2 regions of the Ramlibacter sp. PS3R-8 genome follow, and region 2 is predicted to be linked to the other one. Evidence: riboswitches for the same ligand, from Rfam matches in the RefSeq annotation. Region 2 holds a riboswitch; the other holds the start of a gene.
The links. A riboswitch is a leader RNA that binds a small molecule or an ion and turns the genes downstream of it on or off. The one in region 2 is predicted to bind thiamine pyrophosphate.

Region 1 (3,392 bases), on a different contig from region 2:
GTCGACGATGCGGATGATCTGCGAGACCGGCAAGGTGCGCAGTTCCCGCCGGGCGGCTGCGCGCACGCGAACGGCGAGCGCGGTCAGTTGCTGCGGCTGCAGCGCAGGCACGTGCACCTCCACGCGCTGCGCGCCGGCGCCGAAGGCCAGGGTGTGCCACGCCACGTCGCGGTCGTCCAGCCCGGGCAGGTGGCCGGCCTTCCAGGGCGCGGTCATGGACGCGCCGCCTGCAGGAATTCCTGCACCGCCAGCGAACACCCCTTGGCCTGCGCACCTTCCGCGCGCCCCAGGAGCAGGAATCCGCCATCGACCGCAATGCCGACGTCCTCGGTGAGGATGGTGGTGACCGAATTGAAGTTGGCGAGGTCGCAGTGGACCAGCACGCCGCGCTCGCCCCGCGGAACCTCGCGGCCGGAAAGCGGATCGACCAGCCGGGACCGGAGCCAGTGCGGGCCCGACTTGACGGAAGGCACGACCGCGTTGCCATCGTCGTAGAGCTGCGAGCTCAGCTCGGTCATGCCGTACATGTTGATGCACAGCGAGCGCGGCACGCCGAAGGTGGCGGACAGTCCCGCGTAGAAATCTTCCAGGGGCAGGTCGCGCGAGTGGCCCTTGTAGCCGCCGGTGTCGAGGATGCGGCTGCCCGCTGGCAGGCGGAAGGTTTCGCCGCCGCGCGCGAGTTCGTCCATCAGGTGGACGAAGCTGAAACTGGCGCCGAGCAGCGCGCAGGGCTGCTGCGTGCTCTCGGCTTCGCGCAACAGGCGGCGCAGCGGCTCGACGTCCATCCCTTGCAGGCTGACTGCATACAGGCTGTTCGCGGTGCCGAACTTCTGCGCGGCCAGCGCGAGGTAATGGGCCAGCGAGGAGTTGGGCATCTCCTGCTCGCTGGGAAACAGGATGGCCATGCGCAGCTGCTGCGTGCCTAGCATGAAGCGCGCGGCGAAGGTCCGCGTCATGGACGCGTCCCAGACCGCAAGGGTCGGATGGTAGTGGCGGCCCTTGACGTCACCGCGCGTGGTTCCGCTGGTCATGAACACGCGTTCGGCCGAGTCGGCCGGCGCGCAGCTGAGCGTCACTTCCTTGAAGGCAGTGATGGGCACCGCAGGGATGTCGTGCCAGGACCGCACCGTGCGCGGCGCGACGCCACGCACCTGGCAGAAGCGGCGGAACGCGGCGTTGCCCGCATGCTGCCCGGCGAAGAGCTGCAGCGCGAGGCGGTCGAACTCGGCGTCGGTGCATCCGTCCTGCCCCAGGAAGGCCTGCAAGATCTCGATCAGGACATGGTTCACTGGACTACCCTCCGCGCTACGCGCTGCGGGATTCGCCTTGGGGCGGCCCGGCGGCTCATGGCAGCGGCCGCAACTGCATCGCGTGCGGCGCGAACCCGTGGTTCAGCGGGCCGCTCCCGGCGCCGGTGCGCACCGGCGCGCCGGCCTGCAACGCACTGCGCACGAAGTCGCGCGACTGCCGCACGGCCTGCCCGAGGTCCGCGCCCAGGGCGAGGTGGCTGGCGATGGCGCTGGACAAGGTGCAACCGGTGCCGTGCGTGTTGCCGCTGGCGATGCGCGGGGCGCGCAACCACATCGGCGCCGCGCCGCGGGCCAGCAGCAGGTCGCTGACCGTGTCGCCGCTCAAGTGCCCGCCCTTGAGCAGCACGGCGCGCGCGCCCATCTCCAACAGCTTGCGCGCGGCCTGCTCCATGTCGGCTTCGCTGCGCAATTCCTGCTTGACCAGCAGGACGGCCTCGTCGAGGTTGGGCGTGACCACGGTGGCCAGCGGAAACAGCTCGCGCACCAGCACGTCGACAGCTTCGTCGTCGATCAGCACCGCGCCGCTGGTGGCGATCATCACGGGGTCGAGCACGACGGTGCGCAGCTGGTGGCGCTGCAGCGCGCCGGCCACCTCGCGCACCGTGGCGGCGGAATGCAGCATGCCGATCTTCACCGCGTCGACGCCGATGTCCTCCACCACCGCATCGATCTGGTCGCGCAGGATCTCCAGCGGCACGGCGTGGATGGAGCGCACGCCCAGGGTGTTCTGCGACGTGAGGGCGGTGATCGCCGTCATGCCGAAGCAGCCGAGCGCGGCGAAGGTCTTGAGGTCGGCCTGGATGCCCGCGCCGCCGCCCGAGTCGGAGCCCGCGATGGACAGGACCCGGGTGTATTGGAAGATGGCGGGGGATGGCATCGAGGCGCTCCTTCGGTACGCAGGCAAGCAGGTGCTCCGAAGGCTTCGCCCCCAACCCCGGTGGGGGTCAGGCTGTCAGCTCTCCTTCCGCCGGTCTGAACCGGTTCAAGTTCACGGGTCTGGTCTCAGCACGCGTCGCGTACACCCCGGAGCTGCGGTCATTGTGACACAGGGCGTCGGGGTGCGCTGCGCCAACCCGACCTCCACGGGGCTCCCCGTAGGTCGGGTTGCGCCGCAGGCGCACCCCGACACCTCGAAGTGCTCAGAACTTGGTGTAGCCGCCGTCGATGAGGAACTGCTCGCCGGTGGCGTAGCTCGACGCGTCGCTGGCCAGGTAGACGGCGATGCCGCCGAAGTCGTCGGCCTGGCCCCAGCGGCGGGCGGGGATGCGCGGGATGACGGCATCGGCGAACTTGGGGTTCTGCACGGAGCGCTCGGTCATGTCGGTCACGATCCAGCCGGGAAGGATGGAGTTGACGCGGATGCGATGGCGCGCCAGTTCGACCGCGAGGGCGCGCACCATCGACGTCACGGCGCCCTTGGACGCGCCGTAGTGGCTGTTGCGCGCCGCGCCTTCCACCGCCGCCGTGCTGGCCGTGGCCACCAGCGAGCCGCCCTGCCCGTGCTGTGCCATGTGGCGCGCAGCGGCGCGGAAGGTGAGGAACACGCCTTCGACATTGACCCGCTGCACGCGCCGGAACTCCTCCAGCGTCATCTCGGTCAGCAGCGTCCCCTTGCTGGAGACGCCCGCGTTGGCGAAGCAGCTGTCGACACGGCCGAGCGCGGCGATGGAATCCGCGAAAGCCCGCTCCACCTGCGCCTCGTCGCCGACATCGCAGGTGAAAGCGTGCACGCGGCCGGCGTCACCGCAGTCCTGCGCCAGCGCTGCCTGCGCCTGCTTCGTCTTGTCGGGGTTGGAGCCCCAGATCGCCACCCGCGCGCCGCAGGCCAGCAGTGCGCGCGCCATGCCGTAGCCGATGCCGCCATTGCCGCCGGTGACGACGGCCCCGCGGCCCGAAAGATCGAAGGGGGCGTACGCCATGTCAGGCCTGCTGCGACGCGAGCACCTTCTTCACCTGCGGCTGCGCATCCATGCGGCGCAGGTGGTCCGCCACCTTGGGGAAACGCTGCACGTCGACGCTGTCGCCCTCGAGCCAGCGGGAGATGGTGTACAGGTACAGGTCGCTCGTGCTGAAGCGCTCGCC
Region 2 (3,392 bases):
GCCCTGCGCGTGGGTCCATACCTCCAGCCGGCTCCCGTCGGCCGCAAACCGCGCGACGCCGCAGGAGGGCGCGATCGAGGCATGCGCGAGAAAGGGCTTGGCGTAACTGGCTGCGAAGCGCCGGCCTTCCGGCGCCGCCGCGTCGAGATTCCTTTCGGAGACAACCGTGGTCTCCGCGGGCTGGGAACGCAGGAAAGCCGGCAATGCGTTGGCGTCCGGCAGGGTCGCCTGCTCGTCCCAGCGGGCGACCGATTCCAGTTTGCGCAACGCCAACGCCGCTTGCTGCTCCGTGTGCGCGATCACGCCGAGGAAGCTGCCATCGCGCACCACTTCCACCACGCCGGGCAGGCCCTTCATCGCCATGATGTCCACGTCCCGCAGCAGCGCCAGCGTCGATGGCGGGTGCAGCACCCGCCCGTGCAGCATCCCGGGCAGTTCCAGGTCGTGCAGGAACACCGGCTGGCCGAGGATCTTCGCGGGCAGGTCCAGGCGCTGCGGCTCGTCGGCATCGGAGGTGCGTGGCGCTTGCGGCGGCGCCTGGCCGGTCGCATCGCGATCGAGGCTGATCACGCCGGCCAGCTCCCAGTAGCTCGTGCCAGGCAGCTGCGCCGCACCGCGCACGCGGATCTCGCCGTCGCGCACCACCAGGTCCGCGGGCGACACTTCCATGCGGCGCGCCGCTTCGTCCAGGAACAGCGCGCGGGTTTCGGCGCACACCTGCCGCAGCGCGCTGCCGGAGTCCTGTACCGACAGGCTGCCCGATGTGAAGCCTTCGTTGGGCGCGCCGTCGGTGCTGGCCGGCCGCATGGCGATGCGCGTGAATGCGACGTCCAGCTCCTGCGCGGCGATGCGGGCCAGCGCCGTGGTGATGCCCTGTCCCAGTTCCACCTTGCCGCTGCGCACCTCCACGCGCCCGCCGGCCTCGATGGACAGCCAGTTCGACAGGCGGGGATTGGTCTTCAGGTTCGTCGGCAGGTCGCTCATCGCACCGCCTCCTTGCCCGAGGCGCGCAGCACCGCGCGCACGATCCGGTTGTGGGCGCCGCAGCGGCACAGGTGGCGGTCGAGCGCCTCGCGCACCTGCATCTCGCTCGGCTGCGCAATGCGCGCCAGCAACGCGGTGGCGCTGGCCAGGATTCCGCTGAGGCAGTAACCGCACTGGCCCGCCTGCTCGTCGATCAACGCCTGCTGCAGGCGCGACGGTGTTCCACCTTCGGACAGCCCCTCCACGGTGACCACCGATTTGCCACGCACGGCCCAGGCCGGCGTGTCGCAAGCCGGCACCGAAGCGCCGTCCACCAGCACATGGCAGGCGCCGCACTCGCCGGTGCCGCAGCCAAACCGCGTGCCCTTCAGGCCGCAGGCGTTGCGCAGCAGGTCGAGCAAGGGCGCCTGTTCGTCTGCCTCGACCTCGCGCTCCTGGCCGTTCACCTGCAAACGGAAGCTCGTCACCGGCATGGTCTTGTCTCCTGGCGCGCAGTCTAGTCGAGGCGACGCCGGTATACTTGTTTCCGCTCCGGGGTGCGATCGGCCGCAGGCCGCTTCGCTGAGATGGCGACACCAAACCCGTGAACTTGATCCGGTTCGTACCGGCGTAAGAAGAGGCACATGAAGTTCCTACACTCTCCACTGCACGCGGCGGGTTGCCGATGAAGATCGGCATCGCCGGCGCCGGCCTGCTCGGCCGCCTGCTCGCGTTCCGCCTGCGCGCGGCGGGCCACGAGGTGCACGTCTTCGACCCCGCAGCACACGCCGAGGCGCGCGGCGCCGCCGGCTGGACCGCGGCCGGCATGCTGAGCCCCATCGCCGAACTGGAATGCGCCGACGAGGCCGTGTTCCACATGGGCCTGCGCTCGCTGGAACTGTGGCCGCAGGTGCTGGCGCAATTGCCGCTGCCGGTGGAGTTCGACACCCGCGGCAGCCTGCTGGTGGCGCATCGCGGCGACGCAGGCACTGCGCGCGGCATCGTCGACCTGTTGCTGCGCAAGGCGCCTGCGACGCACGCGCCGCAACTGCTCACGCCTGCAGCGCTGCGCGAGCTGGAGCCTGCCGTGCAGGGCCCGCCGCACGCGTGGCTGCTGCCTTGCGAAGGCCGCATCCATTCCGTGCAGGCGATGCACGCGCTGGCCGCCGGCGCTGGCGGGACGCAGTGGCACTGGGGCACCCCGGTGGCCGCGGTGGAGCCCGGCGTGCTGCGCACCGCCGGAGGCGACTTGCGCTTCGACGTCGCGTTCGACGTGCGCGGCACCGGTGCGCGGCCGCAACTGCCGGTGCGCGGCGTGCGCGGCGAGATCTTCTGGCTGCACGCGCCCGGCGTCGCCCTGCAGCGGGCCGTGCGCCTGCTGCATCCGCGCCATCGCGTGTACCTGGTGCCGCGCGCCGATGACATCGTCGTGGTGGGCGCGAGCGAGATCGAAAGCGAGGACCGCTCGCCCGTCTCCTTGCGCAGCACCGTGGAGCTGCTGACCGCCGCGCACAGCGTGGTGCCCGAACTGGCCGAGGCGCGCATCGTGCACAGCGAGTCGAACCTGCGCCCTGCGCTGCCGGACAACCTGCCGCACCTGGAAGTGGCCGACGGGCTGGTGCGCATCAACGGCTTGTTCCGGCACGGCTGGCTGATCGCCCCGGCGCTGGTGGAACAGGCGTTGTCCGGAGTCTTGGCATGACGCTGCAGATCACGCTCAACGGCGAAGCGCGCACGGTGACCGAAGGCGAGACCCTGGCCGATCTCGTCGCCGCGCTCGGCCAGCCGCCGCAGTCGCTGGCCACCGCCGTCAACGGCGAATTCGTCGCCCGCGCGGCCCGCGCGCAAACGCGCCTGCGCGAAGGCGACGCGGTCTTCACGTTCCAGCCGATCACCGGAGGATGAACCCCATGGCATTGCAGATCGCCGACACCACGCTGGACAGCCGCTTCTTCATCGGCAGCTCCCGCTATCCGTCGCCCCAGGTGCTGCAGGACAGCATTGCCGCCTCCGGTGCGCAGGTGGTGACCGTCGGTCTCAAGCGCCAGCTTGGCGCATCCGACGCGCCCAACGACTTCTTCCGCATGATCCGCGCCAGCGGCGCTCGCCTGCTGCCCAACACCGCGGGCTGCCACACCGCGCGCGAAGCGATCACGCTGGCGCGCATGGCGCGCGAACTGTTCGACACGCACTGGATCAAGCTGGAGGTGATCGGTGACGCCCACACGCTGCAGCCCGACATGTTCGAGACGGTGGAAGCGGCGGGCGTGCTGGCCAGGGAGGGCTTCGAGGTCTTCCCGTATTGCACCGACGACCTGGTCGCCTGCCAGCGCCTGCTGGACGCGGGCTGCCGCATCCTCATGCCCTGGGGCGCGCCGATCGGTTCCGGCCAGGGGCTGCTGAATCCGAGTGCGTTGCGCACGCTGCGC

Region 1: it holds a riboswitch for thiamine pyrophosphate, as region 2 does, so the genes downstream of both, thiD (bifunctional hydroxymethylpyrimidine kinase/phosphomethylpyrimidine kinase) here and WG902_RS16530 (FAD-dependent oxidoreductase) in region 2, are expected to answer to the same signal.

What each region holds. Positions count from the first base shown of each region.
Region 1 is NZ_JBBHGT010000008.1:165,377-168,768, reverse strand. Features, by position in the region: gene WG902_RS21920 (acyl-CoA reductase) at 1-216, opposite strand, end outside; gene WG902_RS21915 (LuxE/PaaK family acyltransferase) at 213-1,289, opposite strand; gene thiD (bifunctional hydroxymethylpyrimidine kinase/phosphomethylpyrimidine kinase) at 1,345-2,187, opposite strand; TPP riboswitch at 2,253-2,346, opposite strand; gene WG902_RS21905 (SDR family NAD(P)-dependent oxidoreductase) at 2,450-3,229, opposite strand; gene WG902_RS21900 (glutathione S-transferase family protein) at 3,231-3,392, opposite strand, start outside.
Region 2 is NZ_JBBHGT010000004.1:330,164-333,555, forward strand. Features, by position in the region: gene WG902_RS16520 (xanthine dehydrogenase family protein molybdopterin-binding subunit) at 1-984, opposite strand, end outside; gene WG902_RS16525 ((2Fe-2S)-binding protein) at 981-1,457, opposite strand; TPP riboswitch at 1,507-1,617, shown strand; gene WG902_RS16530 (FAD-dependent oxidoreductase) at 1,649-2,665, shown strand; gene thiS (sulfur carrier protein ThiS) at 2,662-2,868, shown strand; gene WG902_RS16540 (thiazole synthase) at 2,874-3,392, shown strand, end outside.